Regions from separate parts of the Streptomyces sp. NPDC053665 genome, predicted to be linked through region 3. Evidence: riboswitches for the same ligand, from Rfam matches in the RefSeq annotation. Region 3 holds a riboswitch; each other region holds the start of a gene.
What was found. Region 3 has a riboswitch for cyclic di-AMP ahead of ACZ6ZN_RS07110 (M23 family metallopeptidase). Riboswitches for the same ligand answer to the same signal wherever they lie in the genome.

Region 1: another riboswitch for cyclic di-AMP. It lies ahead of ACZ6ZN_RS20135 (M23 family metallopeptidase); the one in region 3 lies ahead of ACZ6ZN_RS07110 (M23 family metallopeptidase).
Region 2: another riboswitch for cyclic di-AMP. It lies ahead of ACZ6ZN_RS13505 (transglycosylase SLT domain-containing protein); the one in region 3 lies ahead of ACZ6ZN_RS07110 (M23 family metallopeptidase).

Annotation. Positions count from the first base shown of each region.
Region 1 is NZ_JBVJKK010000005.1:20,996-27,297, forward strand. Features, by position in the region: gene ACZ6ZN_RS20125 (PrsW family intramembrane metalloprotease) at 1-729, shown strand, start outside; gene ACZ6ZN_RS20130 (aldo/keto reductase) at 873-1,826, opposite strand; gene ACZ6ZN_RS20135 (M23 family metallopeptidase) at 1,998-3,029, opposite strand; cyclic di-AMP (ydaO/yuaA leader) riboswitch at 3,042-3,197, opposite strand; tRNA gene ACZ6ZN_RS20140 (tRNA-Met) at 3,544-3,617, opposite strand; gene ACZ6ZN_RS20145 (dihydrofolate reductase family protein) at 3,684-4,814, opposite strand; gene ACZ6ZN_RS20150 (MarR family winged helix-turn-helix transcriptional regulator) at 5,115-5,621, shown strand; gene ACZ6ZN_RS20155 (SpoIIE family protein phosphatase) at 5,670-6,302, opposite strand, start outside.
Region 2 is NZ_JBVJKK010000003.1:128,637-134,938, reverse strand. Features, by position in the region: gene ACZ6ZN_RS13525 (amidase family protein) at 1-882, shown strand, start outside; gene ACZ6ZN_RS13520 (flavodoxin family protein) at 931-1,512, shown strand; gene ACZ6ZN_RS13515 (LolA family protein) at 1,562-2,794, opposite strand; gene ACZ6ZN_RS13510 (polyprenyl synthetase family protein) at 3,024-4,034, opposite strand; cyclic di-AMP (ydaO/yuaA leader) riboswitch at 4,542-4,711, shown strand; gene ACZ6ZN_RS13505 (transglycosylase SLT domain-containing protein) at 4,715-5,515, shown strand; gene ACZ6ZN_RS13500 (HAD family hydrolase) at 5,479-6,302, opposite strand, start outside.
Region 3 is NZ_JBVJKK010000001.1:1,621,749-1,628,050, reverse strand. Features, by position in the region: gene ACZ6ZN_RS07125 (DNA gyrase/topoisomerase IV subunit A) at 1-523, opposite strand, end outside; gene ACZ6ZN_RS07120 (M16 family metallopeptidase) at 742-2,112, shown strand; gene ACZ6ZN_RS07115 (M16 family metallopeptidase) at 2,109-3,497, shown strand; cyclic di-AMP (ydaO/yuaA leader) riboswitch at 3,689-3,853, shown strand; gene ACZ6ZN_RS07110 (M23 family metallopeptidase) at 3,867-4,655, shown strand; gene ACZ6ZN_RS07105 (GntR family transcriptional regulator) at 4,852-5,547, shown strand; gene ACZ6ZN_RS07100 (HPr family phosphocarrier protein) at 5,745-6,026, opposite strand; gene ACZ6ZN_RS07095 (bifunctional acetate--CoA ligase family protein/GNAT family N-acetyltransferase) at 6,208-6,302, shown strand, end outside.

The sequences.
Region 1 (6,302 bases), on a different contig from region 3:
TTCGTCCGCATCATCATGTCGCCGTTCGCCCACCCCCTGTTCACGGTCCTCACCGGCATCGGCTTCGGCGTCGCCGCGCTCGCCGGGGACCGCGCCCGGTTCCGCCGGGTGGCGTTCCCGCTCGCCGGGCTGCTGCTGGCGATGGGCATGCACGCGATGTGGAACGGCTCCGCGTCGTTCGGCGAGTACGGCTTCTTCGCCGTGTACGCGGCGTTCATGGTGCCGATCTTCGGCCTGCTGACCTGGCTGGTGATCTGGACCCGGCAACGGGAGCTGCGGACCGTGCGCGAGGAGTTGCCCGCGTACGCGGTGGCCGGCTGGCTGGACCCGGCGGAGCCGTACGCGCTGGGCTCGATGCGGGCCCGGCGGATCGCCCGCGCCCACGCCCGGCGCCACGCGGGCAGGGCCGCGGCGCGCGAGGTGGCCCGGTACGAGGCGTACGCGACGTCCCTCGCGTTCCTCCGGCACCGGGCCCGCCGCGGCCGGGCCGGCGCCGGGTTCACCGTCCGCGAGCAGGAACTGCTCGGCGAGCTGTGGCGGCGCCGGGAGGCGGCCCGCCCGGCCCTGGTCCACGCGGCCCGGGTGACCTCCCCGCCACCCCCGGCGATGGCGCCGCCCTGGCCGGTGCACGGGGTGTACGGCGCATACGGCGCAAACAGCGCGCACGGCGCGTACGGCCAGCCCCACCGGCCGGCTCCCCACCCGGCGTACAACCCCTACCGCTCCTGAGCCGCCACGGAGCCGCTACTGAGCCGCTCCAAAACCGCCGCTCAGCCACCACGCAGCCACCACTCAGCCACCACGCAGCCACCACGCAGCCGCCGCTGAGCCGCCACGCAGCCGTCGCTGAGCCGCCGCTCCCCCTCGCTCCGTCAGGCGGAGGCCTCGTCGAGCCGGGCGGTCTCCGCCTCCGTCAGGGTCAGCCGCGCCACCCCCACCAGCGCCGGCAGCTGCTCCACCGTCCGCGCGGAGGCGATCGGCGCGACGACGGTCGGCCGGGCGGCGAGCCACGCCAGGGCGACCGTCGCCACCGGCACCTCGTGCGCCGCGGCGATCTCGTCGAGCGCGTCGAGCACCCGGCGCCCGCGCTCCGTCTCCAGGTGCCTGGCCGCGCCCCCGGCCCGCGCGCTCTCGACGGTCGTGCCGGGCCGGTACTTGCCCGTGAGGAAGCCCGACGCGAGGGCGTAGTACGGCACGGCCGCGAGGCCGCTGCGCTCGGCGAGGTCCTGGAGCCCGCCCTCGTAGGTGTCGCGGGAGACCAGGTTGTAGTGGGGCTGGAGGGCGACGTAGCGGGCCAGTCCCTCGCGGTCGGAGAACTCCAGGGACTCCCGCAGCCGCTCCGCGGAGATGTTGGAGGCGGCGATGTGCCGCACCTTGCCGGCCTTCACGAGCGCGTCGAGGGCGCCGATGATCTCCTCGACGGGCACCTCGGGCCGGTCGTAGTGGGTGTAGTACAGGTCGATGTGGTCGGTACCCAGCCGGCGCAGGGAGGCGTCGGCGGCGGCCTTGATGGTGGCGGCGGACAGCCCCTGGAAGTCGGGGTGCTGGCTCACCTTCGTGGCGACGACGACCTCGGAGCGGTTCCCGCGCGCCCGGAGCCACCGGCCGAGGATGGTCTCGGACTCACCGCCCCGGTTGCCGTCGACCCACGCCGAGTAGACGTCGGCGGTGTCGACGAAGTTGCCACCGGCCGCGGTGTAGGCGTCGAGGACGGCGAAGGACCGGTCCTCGTCGGCGGTCCAGCCGAAGACGTTGCCGCCGAGGGCGAGCGGGAAGACCTCGAGGTCGGAGGAGCCGAGCTTGCGCAGAGTCGTCGTAGCAGTCATACCCGGCGTCAACGACCGTACGGAACGGCCCATTCCGGGAGCCGCACAAAACCCGGGCAAACAAACCCGGGCAAACGAACCCGGGCAAACACCCCGGTCACCGAAAACCGGCAGCCCTGACGCCGGGGGGTCGTCGTCAGGGCTGCCGGTGCTTCGACGGGCGCGGTGCGTCTACGGGGTGAGTCCCTTGCCCCGCAGCCACGCCATGGGGTCGATGCCGCTCGCGGAGCCGCTGGAGTGGACTTCGAGGTGGAGGTGGGCGCCGGTGACGTTGCCGGTGGCGCCGACGCGGCCGATGACGTCGCCCGTGCCGACCTTCTGGCCGACGCTGACGCCGATCGACGACTGGTGCGCGTACCAGATCTCGGTGCCGTCATCGAGGGTGAGGACGGTCTTGTAGCCGTAGGAGCCGTTCCAGCCCGCCTCGGTGATGGTGCCGCTGTGGACCGCCTTGATCGGCGTGCCCGTGGGGGCGGCGAAGTCGAGGCCGGTGTGGTAGCCGGAGGACCAGTAGGCGCCGGCCTGGCCGAAGGTGGAGGTGAGGGTGTACGAGGAGGTCGGCAGCGTGTACTGCTTCGCGAGGGCGGCGAGCCGCTCGGCCTCGGCCTTCTTCTCGGCCGCCTCCTCCGCCTTCTTCTTCGCCTCGGCGGCCTTGGCCTTGGCCTCCTTCTCGGCCTTGGCGACGGCCTCCTGGGCCGCCTTCTCGGCGGCGGCCGCGGCGTCCTGGGCGGCCTTGGTGTCGATCTGGTCCTGCTGGTGCTCGACCTGGGCCATGATCCGGGCGCGCAGGGCCTCACCGGCGCCGTCGGTGCCCGGCTCGGCCTCGGCGGTCGTGGTGCCCAGGCTGCTGAGCGGGGTGGCGGAACCTTCGGGGGTGTCGTCGTCCGAGAGGAGGGAACCCACCGAGGGAAGGTCCGGGACGGAGATCGACACCGGCGGCTTGCCGGTCTGGGCGCTGGCCATGCCGCCCGCGCCGACGGCGGCTATGACGCCGACACCGAGGACGGTGGAGCTGCGGGCGAGTCCTCCGCCGCGCTGCTTGGAGACGCGGTGCCGGCCACGGACGGGGCGGATGGACTCCGCGGTGGGGTTCCACTCCTGGAACGGGCCCTCGTCGGTGCGCTGACGGCCGAAGCCGAAGGTCTCGGGGTCGCGCTGGTCCGCCGCGAACGGGGCAGCGGGGGCAGGCCGGTTGGACGCCACGTGGGCGTGCTCCTTTCCTTCCTTCTCGCCTACCGGGTTAGCTGACGGGTTCGGAGCAGGAAGGTCTCCTACGCGCGTATACCTGCCGTGCTGCCACGGCGGCATCCGCCCGATTCACCCCAAGTGGTGGTTCCCCGGTTCCCTCGCGGGATTCGGCGCGTGCGCACGGAGCCGCCTTCTGTGACGGCTGGGACGACCGCGCTGCGTTATCGAACGTTAATGGATGGCGCGGTGCGTATTCCAGCGCTTCCGCTTGATCATTAACCTTTTTCGCGCGGACCAACCTGCCATGACCGGGGTGAATCGGGCGAGTTGACCGCCTCCCGGGCCTCGCACGGTACTTGACGGTGTGTCAGTTGTTATGCGCTGTGAGGCGGTTCACTCACCGTGTGTGACGGCCGGTCGACGGCTGGAGGGAAACGGCCCGGAAGGCCGGAGAGAAAAGGCCCATGAGGCCGGAGGGACGACGCATCGAGGGCCGGAACCCTTTCGGATTCCGGCCCTCGGCCTTCAGTAGCGGGGACAGGATTTGAACCTGCGACCTCTGGGTTATGAGCCCAGCGAGCTACCGAGCTGCTCCACCCCGCGTCGTTGTGTTCACCAGTGTACGCCATCCGCGGGACGCCTCGCGCACACCCCGTACCGGTGCTGCGCTCAGGTCACCAGATGCCGGTTCGGCGCCTTGGCCCGCTCCTCGTGCTCGGACAGGACGACGACCTGCGCTCCCCCGGCGGCCAGGACTCCGCTGCCGTCGGCCCCGGCCACGAAGGTGTCCGGCTCGCGCCAGGCCGTGACGACCCGCCGCACGCCCGCGTCGAGGATCAGCCGGGCGCAGGGTGCCGGGCGCGAGGCGCGGCGGGCGCAGGGTTCGAGGCTGCTGTAGACGGTCGCCCCGGCCAGCCTGGGGTCGGCCGGGTCGAGCTTGGCCAGGGCCGCCTCCTCGGCGTGCACGACCGGGTCGCCGCCCTCGCGTGAGTGGCCGCGGGCCAGTTCGGTGCCGTCGGCCGCGACCACCACCGCCCCGACGCTGAACGCGGTCCCGGAGGGCGGGCAGTGCTCCGCCAGCTCGCAGGCCGCGGCCAGCCAGTGATGGTCGGCGGCGACCGGGAGCGGCCCGGTGCCGGGGGCGGTCGGTTCGTAGCGCATCAGGACGACGTCCTCGATCCGGCGGGTGTCGAGCAGCCGCAGCCGGCCGGGCGGGTAGCCGCCGGGGCCGAAGAGGCGGGGCGCGGCGGGGTCGCCCACGAAGAGCGGGGCGAGGACCAGCTGGATCTCGTCGGCGAGCTCCTGGGTGAGCAGCTGGGTGTGGATCAGGCCGCCGCCCTCGACCATCAGCCGCCGCACGCCCCGCACGTCGTGCAGGTGGGTGAGGAGCCGGCGCCAGTCGAGGCGCGCGCCCAGGGGGACGACGTCGGTGGCGAGGCCGAGGGCGCGGGCGCGCCGCGCGCCCTCGTCGGTGGTGTAGAGGACCTTCTCGCCGCCGGTGTGCCAGAAGTTGGCGTCCGGGTCGAGGTCGCCGGTGCCGCTGACGGTGACCTTGAGGGGGTACTCGGACCGGCCCGCGGCGGCACGGGCGGCGCGGCGCTGCGGGGAGTTGACCAGGAGGCGGGGGTTGTCGGCCCGGATCGTGCCCGCGCCGACCAGGATCGCGTCGACGGACGCGCGCACCTCGTCGACCCGGTCGAAGTCGGCCGGGCTCGACAGGAGCAGGCGTTCGGGTCCGGTGTCGTCCAGGTAGCCGTCGAGGGAGACGGCGGCGGACAGCAGGACGTACGGGTGAGGCATCGACGCTCCGCGGCTGGTCGGAAGGGCGGGACTGGACGGGACGGGCGGGACTGGCACGGGTGGGGCGGGACGGGGCTGGACGGGCAGAGTGGGACGTGGCCAAGTCTTACGCGGTCACCCGGCCGGACGTGGACGGCACCCCCCGCCGCCGGCCGCACCGGCGGAACTCGGCGCCGGCCGAACCGCCGTCCGGCCGGGGACGGCCGTGCAACGGTCTGCTTGCCGCTCGGCTCTTCGGGTACAGCCTTTGCAAGAGGGCGACCTCCACAGCACCCGGAGCTTATGGAAAGTGACCGTTTTGTGACCGGATTCGGCGGGCCCGGTGACCACCGGGCCAGGGGGCCGGGCGAGGGCCCGGAAGCCGTCGCCTCGCAGATCGCCGATGCGGTGGACAGCCTGGCGGCCCTGTGGACGGTCGCGGCCCAGGAGGCGTCCCTGCGGCTGTCCCCGCATCAGTTGCGGGCGCTGCGCGCGGTGCAGACCGCACCCGGACTCAACCTCACCGCCCTGGCGGAGCGGCTGGACATCGGCCTGCCCACCGCCAGCCGCCTCTGCGACCGGCTCGCGGCGGCCGGCCTGCTGGAACGGGCCCCGCACCCGGACACCCGCCGTGAGGTCCAGCTCCGGCTCACCCCGCACGGCCGCAACGTCCTGAGCGACGTCGCCGCTCGCCGCACCCACGCCCTCACCGTCACCGTGGCCGCGATGCGGCCGGCCGAACGGGAGGCACTGAAAAGGGGATTGCGCGCCTTCCTGGCCGCCCAGCACCACACGCCTCCCCGGGCCGGCGAGCCACCGGGCCCGTGAGAAGTCCGGTCCGACGGAACGGCCGGTCCCCCGCCGCCACCCCGGCCCTCACGCCCCGGGCGGGCCCCCCTTCAGCACCGCCACGCACGTGTCGTCACTCACCGGCCGGGCCGCGCTGCCCGAGTCGCGCAGCACCACCGCGGCGACCACCGCCGGGTCGCAGGTCAGGAGCACGTCCTCGGGCGGGCTCCAGCGGCTGGGCAGACCATCGCTGTGCAGCACCAGCATGCTGTCCTCGTGCCACGGCCCGCTCTGCACGGGGACGTCGGCCGGCGCCTGGGCGCCCACGATGCCGGGCCGGGACAGCAGCGGCCGCCACTCCCCGCCGGTGCGCAGCCGGGCGCCGACGTTGCCGATCCCGGCGAAGTCCAGCCGCCCCGCGGACAGATCGGCCTGCGCCACGGCGACGGCAGCCCCCCGGGTGGGGCGCAGAGCCGGGCCCAGACGCCGCAGGATCTCCGGCGGCGGCAGCTCGGCCAGGTCGCGCAGCGCGGTCACCGCCGCGGTGGAGGCCTCGGCGGCCTTCTCCCCGTGGCCGAGCCCGTCGGCGAGCAGCAGGGTCAGCCGGTCCCCGGCGCGGACACGGGCCCAGGCGTCGCCGGAGTGGGCCGCCCGGCCCAGGGGGACGTTGACACCGCCGGCGTGCGGGGGCGGCGCGGACGTCCCCGGGTGCCGCACGGC
Region 2 (6,302 bases), on a different contig from region 3:
GGGCTCGGGGCCCGGGGGCGGACGGTGAATCCGTGGCGGGCCGACCGGACGCCGGGAGGTTCCTCGGCCGGGGCCGCCGCGGCGGTGGCGGCCGGTCTCGTGCCGCTGGCGACCGGCGCGGACGGGGCCGGGTCGGTGCGGATCCCGGCGGCGTGGTGCGGGGTGCTCGGGCTGAAGGCGACGAACGGACGACTGCCCTCCGCCGACCGTACGGGGCTCGCCGCCCCCGGCGTGCTCGCCCGGTCGGCGCGGGACGCGGAGCTGTGGTGGCGGGTGGTGTCGGGGGAGCCGCCGTCGCCCGCGGTGGCGCTGCCCGTCACCGCCGTCTGGTCTTCCGGCCTGGGTTTCGCCGCGCCCGACCCGGAGCCGGTGGCGCTGGCCCGGGCCGCGGTGGAGCGGCTCGTGGCGGCCGGGGTGGTCCGGCTCGTACGGCCGCGCGTGCCGGTGGAGCTCGCCGACCCGGGGCCGGCGTGGCTCGCGTTGCGGGCGGCGGGGGCCGGGCGGGCGGCGGGTGGTCCGGGGCCCGGGGCGGACGGGGCCCACCGCGTGCGGGCACGGAACGACCGGCGGCTGGCGGAGCTGTTCGACGGCGCACAGCTGCTGCTCACCCCCACCGCCCCCACGGCACCGCACGGCCACGAAGGCCCCGGTGACCGCTACTCCACCTCCCTCACCTGGGCGTTCAACCTCAGCGGGCATCCGGCGCTGAGCCTGCCGGCCGGGTTCGGCGGCGACGGCTGCCCGGCCGGGCTGCAGCTGGTGGCACCGCACGGGCGGGAGGCGCTGCTGCTGGCCGTGGCGCGGGAGGCGGAGGCCCGGGCCCGTCGCCGAGCCGGCCCCGGCGGACGGGACCCTGGCGGATTTACTTGCGTGCGCATATGATGCAAGCGCCTGTAATTGACCGACGCCCATCATTCAGGGGGAACAGCCATGACCCGCCGCTTCCTTTTCGTCCTGGGCAGCGCCCGCTCCGACGGGAACTCCGAGCTGCTGGCCCGCCGGGCCGCCGAGCAGCTGCCGGCCGACGCCGAACAGCAGTGGCTCGACCTGACCGCCCATCCGGTGCCGGACTTCGAGGACCTGCGGCACGACAGCGACCACGTCCGCCCGACCGAGGGCAATGTGGCGCTGCTGCTCGACGCCACGCTCGGGGCGACCGACATCGTGATCGTGTCGCCCCTGTACTGGTACTCGGTCTCCGCGCAGACCAAGCGCTACCTGGACTACTGGTCCGGCTGGCTGCGCACGCCCGGCCTGGACTTCAAGGAGACCCTGGCCGGACGGACGCTGTGGGGCGTCACCGCCCTCGCGCACGAGGAGCAGGTGGTGGCCGACCCGCTGATCGGGACGCTGCACAACTCGGCCGCGTACATGGGGATGCGGTTCGGCGGGGTGCTGCTCGGCAACGGCAGCAAGCCCGGTGACGTGCTCGCCGACACCGAGGCGCTGGCCCGGGCCAAGACGTTCTTCGCCCAGGAGGCTCCGCCCGCGCGGTTCCTGTACGAGAAGTGAGCGCCGGGGGCGCGGCCTGGTGCTCCCGCTCCCCCGGCGCGCCGGTGGGTCACTTCCCCGCGTCGGCCGCCTTCACGAGCGCATCCTTGGTGACCGCGCCGACGTAGAGCCGGCCGTCGTCGGTGACGAGGGCGTTGACCAGGCGGGTCGAGAAGACCGTGCCCGAGCCGAACCTGCCGGTCACCTTGTCGCCGAGCGAGTCGACGAAGTCACCGAGGGCGCCGCCGCCCGCCCCCGCGCCGGAGGGCACGCCCTCGCCGCCGGTGTCGAAGGTGGCGATGGCGTTCCAGCCCTCGCCGATGGTCTTCATGCCGTCGGGGCCCTCGCCGAGGTCCTTCCCGGGCTCCGGGGCGTGCCCGCCCTTGCGGGCGTGCTCCTCGGCGGCCTTGCCGAACTCCTTGCCGGCGTCCTTCTCCTCGGTGACCTTCGCACCCTTGGGCGGGGTGAAGTCGAAGGTGGAGGCGGCCGGCCTGGAGAAGTCGACCTTGGTGAAGCCGGCGTCCACGACGGCCGAACCGCCGCTCGCGGGAACCAGGGTGAACTTCAGCGGCATGCCGGTCTTCGCGTCCACCGCCACGGTGACGGCTCCGATCGTCGAACCGGACTGCTTCGGCTCGACGAGCAGCTTGTAGGCGTCGCGGCCGGCGACCCGCGCGGTGCCGTCCACCGTGACGGAGGTGGTGTCGTCGACGGCCTTCAGCACCTCCTCGGCGAAGTCCTTGGGCGTGGCGGGCGGTTGCTGCTTCTCCGCCTTCGGGCTCTGCGGACCGGTGCCGTGGTAGACCTCGCCGGACGTGCCGTCGTAGGCCCAGACGTCCTTGCCGTTGTGGATGACGCTGTACTCGGCGGCGTTCTCCACCAGGGACAGCTTCTGCCGGTCCGGGCCGTCGGCGGCGACGCGCAGGGTGTGCGTGCCGGAGGCCAGTTCGGTGAGCTTGGTGGTCGGGTCGGCGGAGGAGCCGTCGCCGCCGCCCGCGGCGCCGGAGAGCAGACCGGACTCCAGGCCGCCGAGGTTCGGCAGACCGAGGTCCGTGGTGATCTTCACCGTGCCGGACAGCTGCTCGACGTCCGACTTCGCGATCTTCTCGACGAGCTGCTGGGCGGTGATCTCCGGAAGGTCGGGGTCGCCGGAGTCGGCGAGCGCCGGGACCAGGCCGATCGTCGCGGCCGCCACCCCGATCACGGTGACCGGGACGACGTAGCGGGCGGCCTTGCGCCGCCGGGACTGCCGCTCGTCGGCCTCCCCGCCGGTCGTGCTGTCGTCGGATGCGTACGGTGCCATGTGTGCCCTACCTCCATGGTCGGCGGCGGCCGTCCGTGTCGTCCACGCACTCGTCCGTGAGCCGCCGTTCTCACCCGAACAGGTGAGGAGTGGTGTCTTCCGTGGTTCCCATCTGACCAAATCGGCCGGGCGGATACGTCAGACCGCGGGCTCAACTCCGCGTACTGCTGGGGTATGACACGCGGGGGCGGCTTCTCCCCCGACCCGTAGGGGTCGGGGGGAGGCGGGGCTAACCGGCGCGGTGCACCACGGCGTCGCACAGCTCCAGCAGCGCCGTCTTCGCGGCGCACTCGGGCAGCGGCGCCAGCGCCGAACGGGCGTCCTGGGCGTAGCGGACGGTGTCCTGGCGGGCCTGCTCCAGCGCCGGGTGGGCGCGCAGCAGCCGCAGGGCCTCGGCGTGCCGGGCGTCATCGGTGAGGTCGGAGTCGAGCAGCTCGCACAGGGCGACGTCCTCGGCGAGGCCGAGCCGGGCGGCCCGCTCGCGCAGCCGGAGCACCGGCAGGGTGGGGATGCCCTCGCGCAGGTCGGTGCCGGGGGTCTTGCCGGACTCGTGGGAGTCGGAGGCGATGTCCAGGACGTCGTCCGCGAGCTGGAAGGCGACGCCGAGCCGCTCGCCGTACTGCGTCAGCACGTGCACGACCGTCTCGTCGGCGCCGGACATCATCGCGCCGAAGCGGCAGGACACGGCGATCAGGGAGCCGGTCTTGCCGCCCAGCACGTCGAGGTAGTGCTCGACGGGGTCGCGGCCGTCCTGCGGTCCGGCGGTCTCCAGGATCTGCCCGGTCACCAGCCGTTCGAACGCCTCGGCCTGCACCCGCACGGCCTCCGGGCCGAGATCGGCCAGGATGTGCGAGGCGCGGGCGAAGAGGAAGTCGCCGGTGAGGACCGCGACGGAGTTGCCCCAGCGGGTGTTCGCGCTCTCGACGCCGCGGCGCACGGCGGCCTCGTCCATCACGTCGTCGTGGTACAGCGTGGCGAGGTGGGTGAGCTCGACGACGACCGCCGAGGGCACGATGCCCGGCGCGTGCCGGTCGCCGAACTGGGCGGCGAGCATCACCAGCAGCGGCCTGAACCGCTTGCCGCCGGCGCGCACCAGGTGCTGGGCGGCCTCCGTGATGAAGGGCACCTCGCTCTTGGTGGCCTCGAGCAAGCCTTCCTCGACAGCCGTCAGTCCGGCCTGGACATCGGCTTCCAGAGCCTGGTCCCGCACGCTCAGCCCGAACGGCCCGACGTCGGTCACGAGGGGTCTCCTGTCTGCTGGTGTCTGGCGGTGCTTACGCGGATTGTCGATAGGTCGCTGCCCTCACTCGAGTCAGCGTATCCGGTCACGTTTCGATCACCGCCAGCGCCCATGGTTACAGGCCGGGTGGTATCCGATCAGGACCGCGATGTTTTCGATCAGGTCATAAGAACAGACATTTATCGACTTACCCGGAGCAAGCGGCTCATGCCGGATTTGCCCTTCTGAGTATGCAAATCCTTGTTTGCGGAATTTGCTCCACGAGACGTGATCAGTGAGTTGGGTCACCCCCACCCTTTCACGCCCGACCTTGGAAGGCGACACGTACGGCCGCACCGGGAAAGCGAGTTGAGCCTTGGCGAACGCAAAGGATCAAGGTGCCCCATACCGGTCGACCAAGGTCAACAAGCGTCATATGTGACTCCCGTGCTTGTTCCCGACATGTGCTCTCGCATACGTTCCGGCCCTGTCCGGCGGACGCCGAATCCTGCCACCGCCCGGACACCCATCAACCGATCACTCACGCAGGGCAGGAGCGGGGGACCCAGGTAAGTCGCCGGTCCGCACAGCGGAACGGCTCGGGGTGAAGCCGCGCACGGCACACGGTGCCGTACGCGGCCGGGCACCTCCCGGCCCGAACCCGACAGCTCACCTCGCAGGCGCCGGAGAGGAACATCGCCATGCCCGGACGAGGCACGCACCGTCGCCCCCGAAGGAACCCGATCACCCGTGGTGTCGTCGCAGCCGGCACCGGCGGGGCGGCCCTGGCCCTCCCGCTCCTCGGCGCGGCCCACGCCGTCGCCGCCGAGCCGCAGAGCGCGCCCGCCGCGCACGTCCTGCCGCAGGCCGCCCAGCCCGCGAAGTCGCTCACGTACACCGTGACCAAGGGCGACACGCTCTACCGCATCGCCGACACGTACGACGTCCAGGGCGGCTGGAAGCAGCTGTACAAGGACAACCGCGCCGCCGTCGGCGACAACCCGAAGCTGATCCACCCCGGTCTGAAGCTGAAGGTGAAGGGCGCCGAGGCCGCCGCCCCGGAGAAGAAGGCGACCACGTCGCCGGCCCCGGCCGAGTCGGCCGCGAAGCCCGCCGCCCAGCCGGCCGCGAAGCCCGCCGGCGGCGTCGCCCAGGCCACCCAGGCCTCGACGAAGACCTACGCGGACAACCTGGACGGCTGGATCCGCGAGGCGCTGGACATCATGGCGCAGAAGGGGATCCCGGGCTCCTACGACGGCATCCACCGCAACATCATGCGCGAGTCGTCCGGCAACCCCCTGGCGATCAACAACTGGGACTCGAACGCGGTCGCGGGCACCCCGTCCAAGGGCCTGCTCCAGGTCATCGACCCGACCTTCGCCGCGTACCACGTGGACGGCACCCCCTTCGACCCGTACGACCCGGTCGCCAACATCACGGCGGCCTGCAACTACGCGGCCGACCGCTACGGCTCGATCGACAACGTCAACGGCCCGTACTGAGCCGCCTCGTCCAGCAGTCGCTCGAGGACGACGGCGATGCCGTCGTCCTCGTTCGACGCGGTGACCTCGTCGGCCACCGCCTTCAGCTCGGGATGGGCGTTGGCCATCGCCACCCCGCGGGCGGCCCAGTCGAACATCGGGATGTCGTTGGGCATGTCACCGAAGGCCAGGGTGTCCGCGGGCCGCAGCCCCAGGTGCTCGGCGGCCAGCGCCAGCCCCGTCGCCTTGGTCACCCCGCACGGCTGCAACTCCACCGTGCCCGGCCCGGACATCGTCACCGTCGCCAGTGAGCCGACCACCGACCGGGCCGTCGCCGCCAGTTCGTCGTCCGACAGGTAGGGATGGCGCAGCAGCACCTTGCTGATCGGCTCGCCCCACAGGTCGTCGCGCCGGTCGACCCGCACGGCGGGCAGGGTCGGGTGCGGCATGAGGTAGCCCGGCTCGATCAGCGTCAGGCCGTCCACGCCGTCCTGGTCGACCGCCGCGTACACCTGACCCACTTCGGCCTCGATCTTGCCGAGGGCCGTCTCCGCGAGTTCCCGGTCCAGCGTGATGGACCACAGCAGCCGGTCCGCGCCGGCGTCGTACACCTGCGCGCCCTGCCCGCACACCGCGAGCCCCGTGCAGCGCAGGTCGTCCAGGAGCGGCCGCACTCTCGGCGCCGGGCGGCCCGTCACCACGAGGTGCTGGGCGCCGGCGTCCGCCACCCGCGCGAGCACGGCGAGAGACCGGTCGGACAGGGTGTCGTCGCCGCGCAGCAACGTCCCGTCCAGATCAGTGGCGATGA
Region 3 (6,302 bases):
AGGCGGCGGGCAGCGCGGCCGGTTCCTGCTCCTGGCCGTCGTAGTTGGGGTTGAAGTCGACGGTGTCCTCGTCGATCGACTCCGTCATCAGGCTCGTCGCCTCGGCCATGCGGCACTCGGTGTACCGCATGGCGGCCGGCGGGTCGTCGTTGCCCAGCGAGCCGAAGTTGCCGTGGCCGTCCACCAGGGGGACGCGCATGGAGAACGGCTGGGCCATGCGCACCAGGGCGTCGTAGATCGACGCGTCGCCGTGCGGGTGCAGCTTGCCCATCACCTCGCCGACGACACGGGCGCACTTGACGTACCCCCGCTCGGGGCGCAGGCCCATCTCGCTCATCTGGTACACGATGCGCCGGTGCACCGGCTTGAGACCGTCGCGGGCGTCCGGCAGGGCCCGGGAGTAGATGACCGAGTACGCGTACTCGAGGAAGGAGCCCTGCATCTCGTCGACGACGTCGATGTCGAGGATCCGCTCCTCGTACGAGTCGTCGGGCGGCGGGGTCTTCGTGCTGCGGCGGGCCATCGCTGCCGGCTCCTTGCTGCTGCGATCCAGATCTGACGCGGACCATTGTGGACCGCCGCACTGACAAGCGGGACCAGGCCCCGGGGCAAGCGGCGCCCGCGCCCCCGGAACGAGGCCGGCACCGGGAACTTCACCAGGGCTTCGCGCGCTTGCATACAGTGGCAGGACCGGCACGAATCCGCGGTTGTGAAGACCGCTCCGCGATCGAAGGGACGTACATGCCCATGGGTCACACGGCCACAGCCCAGGCAGGCTCCGGAGGCCTGACAGCGACCGAGCACCGCCTGGCCAACGGCTTGCGCGTGGTGCTCTCCGAGGACCACCTGACCCCCGTCGCGGCGGTGTGCCTCTGGTACGACGTCGGCTCGCGCCACGAAGTCAAGGGGCGTACGGGCCTGGCTCACCTTTTCGAGCACTTGATGTTCCAGGGGTCCGCGCAGGTCAAGGGCAACGGCCACTTCGAGCTGGTCCAGGGCGCGGGCGGCTCGCTGAACGGCACCACGAGCTTCGAGCGGACCAACTACTTCGAGACCATGCCCGCCCACCAGCTGGAGCTCGCCCTCTGGCTGGAGGCCGACCGCATGGGCTCCCTGCTGGCCGCCCTCGACGAGGAGTCGATGGAGAACCAGCGCGACGTCGTCAAGAACGAGCGCCGCCAGCGTTACGACAACGTCCCCTACGGCACCGCCTTCGAGAAGCTCACCGCCCTCGCCTACCCGGAGGGCCATCCCTACCACCACACCCCGATCGGCTCGATGGCCGACCTGGACGCGGCGACCCTGGAGGACGCACGCGCGTTCTTCCGCACCTACTACGCGCCGAACAACGCCGTGCTCTCCGTGGTCGGCGACATCGACCCCGAGCAGACGCTGGCCTGGGTCGAGAAGTACTTCGGCTCCATCCCCGGCCACGACGGCAAGCCCGCCCCGCGCGACGGCTCCCTGCCGGAGACCATCGGCGAGCAGCTGCGCGAGGTCGTCGAGGAGGAGGTCCCGGCGCGTGCCCTGATGGCCGCCTACCGGCTGCCGCACGACGGCACACGCGCGTGCGACGCCGCCGACCTGGCCCTGACCGTCCTCGGCGGCGGCGAGTCCTCCCGGCTGTACAACCGCCTGGTGCGGCGCGACCGTACGGCCGTCGCGGCCGGGTTCGGCCTGCTGCGGCTGGCCGGGGCGCCCTCGCTGGGCTGGCTGGACGTCAAGACGTCCGGTGACGTGGAGGTGCCGGTGATCGAGGCCGCCATCGACGAGGAGCTCGCCCGGTTCGCCGAGGAGGGCCCCACGGCCGAGGAGATGGAGCGCGCCCAGGCCCAGTTGGAGCGCGAGTGGCTGGACCGCCTCGGCACGGTCGCGGGCCGCGCCGACGAACTGTGCCGGTACGCCGTGCTGTTCGGTGACCCCCAGCTCGCCCTGACCGCCGTCCAGCGCGTGCTGGAGGTCACGGCCGAGGAGGTCCAGGAGGTCGCCAAGGCCCGCCTGCGCCCCGACAACCGCGCGGTGCTCGTCTACGAGCCCGTCGCCGACGAGACCGACGATGCCGGGGACACCGCACCCGCGGCCGGCGACGAGAACGAGGAGGCGGCCAAGTGACCGAGCTCGCCACGATGGACTTCCACCCCCGGCCGCAGGCGGGCGAGGCCAAGCCCTGGGCCTTCCCGGCCCCGGAGCGCGGCACTCTCGGCAACGGCCTGACGGTCCTGCGCTGCCACCGCCCCGGCCAGCAGGTCGTCGCCGTCGAGGTGCTGCTGCACGCGCCCCTGGACGCCGAGCCGGCCGGCCTGGACGGCGTCGCCACGATCATGGCGCGGGCCTTCTCCGAGGGCACCGACAAGCACTCCGCCGAGGAGTTCGCGGCCGAACTGGAGCGCGCGGGCGCCACCCTGGACGCGCACGCCGACCACCCCGGGGTCCGGATCAGCCTGGAGGTCCCGGCCTCCCGGCTCGAGAAGGGGCTCGGTCTGCTGGCCGACGCCCTGAGGGCGCCCGCGTTCGCGGACAGCGAGATCGAGCGGCTGGTCCGCAACCGCCTCGACGAGATCCCGCACGAGCTGGCCAATCCCTCGCGCCGGGCCGCCAAGGAGCTGTCCCGGCAGCTGTTCCCGGCGGACTCGCGCATGTCGCGGCCCCGGCAGGGCGGCGAGGAGACCGTCGCCGCGATCGACTCCGCGGCCGTACGCGGCTTCTACGAGAAGCACGTCCGGCCCGCCACGGCCACCGCCGTCGTCGTCGGCGACCTCACCGGCATCGACCTCGACGCCCTGCTCGGTGACACGCTGGGCGCCTGGACCGGCTCCCGTGCCGAGCCGCGTCCGGTGCCGCCGGTCACCGCCGACGACCGGGGCCGGGTCGTCATCGTCCACCGCCCGGGCGCCGTCCAGACGCAGCTGCTCATCGGCCGCACCGGCCCGGACCGGCACGACCGCGTCTGGCCCGCCCAGGTGCTCGGCACGTACTGCCTCGGCGGCACCCTGACGTCCCGTCTGGACCGCGTGCTGCGCGAGGAGAAGGGCTACACCTACGGGGTGCGGGCGTTCGCCCAGGTCCTGCGGTCCGCCCCGGACGGCACCGGCGCCTCGATGCTCGCCATCAGCGGTTCGGTGGACACGCCCAACACCGGTCCCGCCCTGCAGGACCTGTGGACCGTGCTGCGCACCCTGGCGGCCGAGGGGCTGACCGACGCCGAGCGGGACGTCGCCGTGCAGAACCTGGTCGGCGTCGCGCCGCTGAAGTACGAGACGGCGGCGGCCGTCGCCTCCACGCTGGCCGACCAGGTCGAGCAGCACCTGCCCGACGACTACCAGGCGGCGCTGTACCGGCAGCTCGCCGCGACCGGCACCGTGGAGGCCACCGCGGCGGTCGTCAGCGCCTTCCCCGTGGACCGTCTGGTGACCGTGCTCGTCGGTGACGCGACGCAGATCAAGGCGCCCGTCGAGGCCCTCGGCATCGGCGAAGTCTCGGTCGTCACCGCGGAGTAGGGCACACGCGCGCGGGAGCCCTGGTTGTCATCGAAGGCACCAGGGCTCCCTTATGCCCGAATTGGTACGGAGGAGGCCCGTCTGCCCTGTGGGATGCGCTACAAAAGGCGGGTTTCGTTTGGGAATTGAAAGCGGCGCCGCTTAGCGTCATCCGGGCTGTTCGTCAGGCAGTGCGCCGCACCCGCGGCACCGGACAGTCATCGCCGAGTCCCCGTACGGCGCGAGCCAGGGGAGCCGGGGACCCAACCGCAGTCCCTGGGGTGAATCGGACGCCCGCGCGAGCCGCGAGGGGGTCCGTAGGAGACCTTCCTGCTCCGAACCCGTCAGCTAACCCGGTAGGCGAGAAGGAAGGAAAGGACCAGCCACTTCATGGCGTTCACCCGCGCCACCGGGAAGCACCGTCGCCCCAGCCGCCTCCAGCGCGGCACGGCCCGTGCGGCGGGCGTCGCGGCTCTCGCCACGACCGGCGTCATCGGCACCGTGGCCGCTCCGGCCGCCTTCGCCGCCGAGCCGGCTCCCGAGCAGACCGGTCTCACCCCCGTCGTCACCATGGGCGACACCGTCGCCGAGCAGATCGACGCCCAGGCCGTCGCGCAGAAGCAGGCGGCCGAGGAGGCCGCCGCGAAGAAGAAGGCCGAGGAGGCCGCGCGCGAGCGGGCCGCCGAGGCGGCCAAGAAGGCCAAGGAAGCCGCCGAGAAGGCGCGCGAGGCCAAGGAGCGCGCCGCCCGCGAGGCCGAGCGCAAGCGCCTGAACACCTTCGTGTCCCCGATCTCCGGCTCGTACGTGTCGACCAGCTACCAGGCCAGCAGTGGCCTGTGGTCCTCCGGCAGCCACACCGGCGTCGACTTCCACGCCGCGACCGGCACCTCGGTCCACTCCGTCGGCGCCGGTACGGTCGTCGAGGCCGGCTGGGGCGGCGCGTACGGCAACCAGGTCGTGATCAAGATGAACGACGGCACGTACACCCAGTACGGCCACCTGTCGTCCATCGGCGTCTCGGTCGGCCAGCAGGTCACCCCCGGTCAGCAGATCGGCCTGTCCGGCGCGACCGGCAACGTCACCGGCCCGCACCTGCACTTCGAGGCCCGCACGAGCCCCGAGTACGGCTCCGACATGGACCCCGTCGCCTACCTCCGCTCGCACGGCGTCAACCTCTGACGTCACCCCGAGTTCCGTGAAAGCCCCGGCCCGCAGGCCGGGGCTTTTCGCGTCCCGGACGGCTCGTCGTCCAAAAACTTCTCCCTGATTTCCGTCCGCCGCCGGAAAGTGCGGCACATTGCCATAGAGTCACTCGCAATGAAGAGCCGTGGAGCGCGCGTCGGCGTTTTCCCCGGGAATCAGACGGAGGTCGGTCATGCGCATTCCCGCGCACTCGGTGTGCACCGCCATCCGGGACGACATCGTCGCCGGCGTCCACGCGCGCGGGGCCCGGCTCACCGAGGAGCTGCTGGCCCGCCGCTACGGCGTCTCCCGCGTTCCCGTGCGGGAGGCCCTGCGCACCCTGGAGGCCGAGGGCTTCGTGGTGACCAGACGGCACGCGGGCGCCTGCGTCGCCGAACCCACCGAGCAGGAGGCCGCCGACCTGCTGCAGATGCGGCTGCTGCTGGAGCCGCTCGGTGCGGCCCGGGCCGCGCAGCGCCGCACCGAGGCCCATCTCAAGGTCCTGCGCGGCCTGGTCCGGCTGGGCCGGGAGCGGGCGCGCCAGGGCGGCGGCGACGACCTGCGCTCCCTGGACGGCTGGTTCCACGAGACGCTGGCCCAGGCCTGCGGGAGCCCCGCGCTGACCGCGGTGCTCACCCAGCTCCGGCACAAGATCGCCTGGATGTACACGGTCGAGGCGCCGCCCGGCCCGGTGGAGTCGTGGAACGAGCACGGCGCGATCGTGGACGCCGTGGCGCGCGGCGACGGCGAGCGCGCGCGGGCGGCCGCGGCCCTGCACGTCGAGCGCGCGACCGCCGCCCACCGCCTGCGGTCCGGCTCGGCCGGGGAGCGCGCCGGGCGGGTGAGGAACTCGCAACATCCCGTCAACACGGCGAGCCCGCGGATTTAACGCGAGAGCCGTATACAAAGAGCAGGGAATTTCCGGAGCGCCGGAATTCCGCATGTCCGCTGCCCTGTTCCTGAAAATGCGGCATCCCGCGCATGCGGCCGTGCGTGTGCGTGCACGGAAATGCAGCCCCGAAATGCGAAGGGCCCATCCGGTCGACACCGAATGGGCCCCGCACGCGCCGGAGAGGCGCTCTCACATCAGACGGTCTCGGGCAGTTCCTCGAGACCCTCGGCAACCAGCTTGGCCAGCCGGTCCAGGGCGGCGTCCGCGCCCTCGGCGTCGGAGGCGAGGACGATCTCCTCGCCGCCCTGGGCGCCCAGACCCAGGACGGCCAGCATCGAGGCCGCGTTGACGGGGTTGCCGTCAGCCTTGGCGATCGTCACCGGGACGCCTGTGGCCGTGGCGGCTCGGACGAAGATGGAGGCGGGGCGGGCGTGGAGGCCCTCGGCCCAGCCGACGTTGACGCGGCGCTCAGCCATGTGTTGCTGCCCTTCGGTGTTCCGGGTTGTCTAGACCAGTTTCCCACACGTGAAGCCCACCGGGAGCGGCCCTGTCGTGCCACCGCCCCGGGGCGGAGATCGGATCGCGGCCTCGACCCGACCGACGCCCTCCACAGACTGCCCCGCGCCGCTGTCGGACGCGAGCCGTACTCTGGGGCCCATGCAGACCTCGCCGGACCGGCACGAGTACCCCGCCCACTGGGAGGCCGACGTGGTGCTGCGCGACGGTGGCACCGCACGCATCCGGCCCATCAC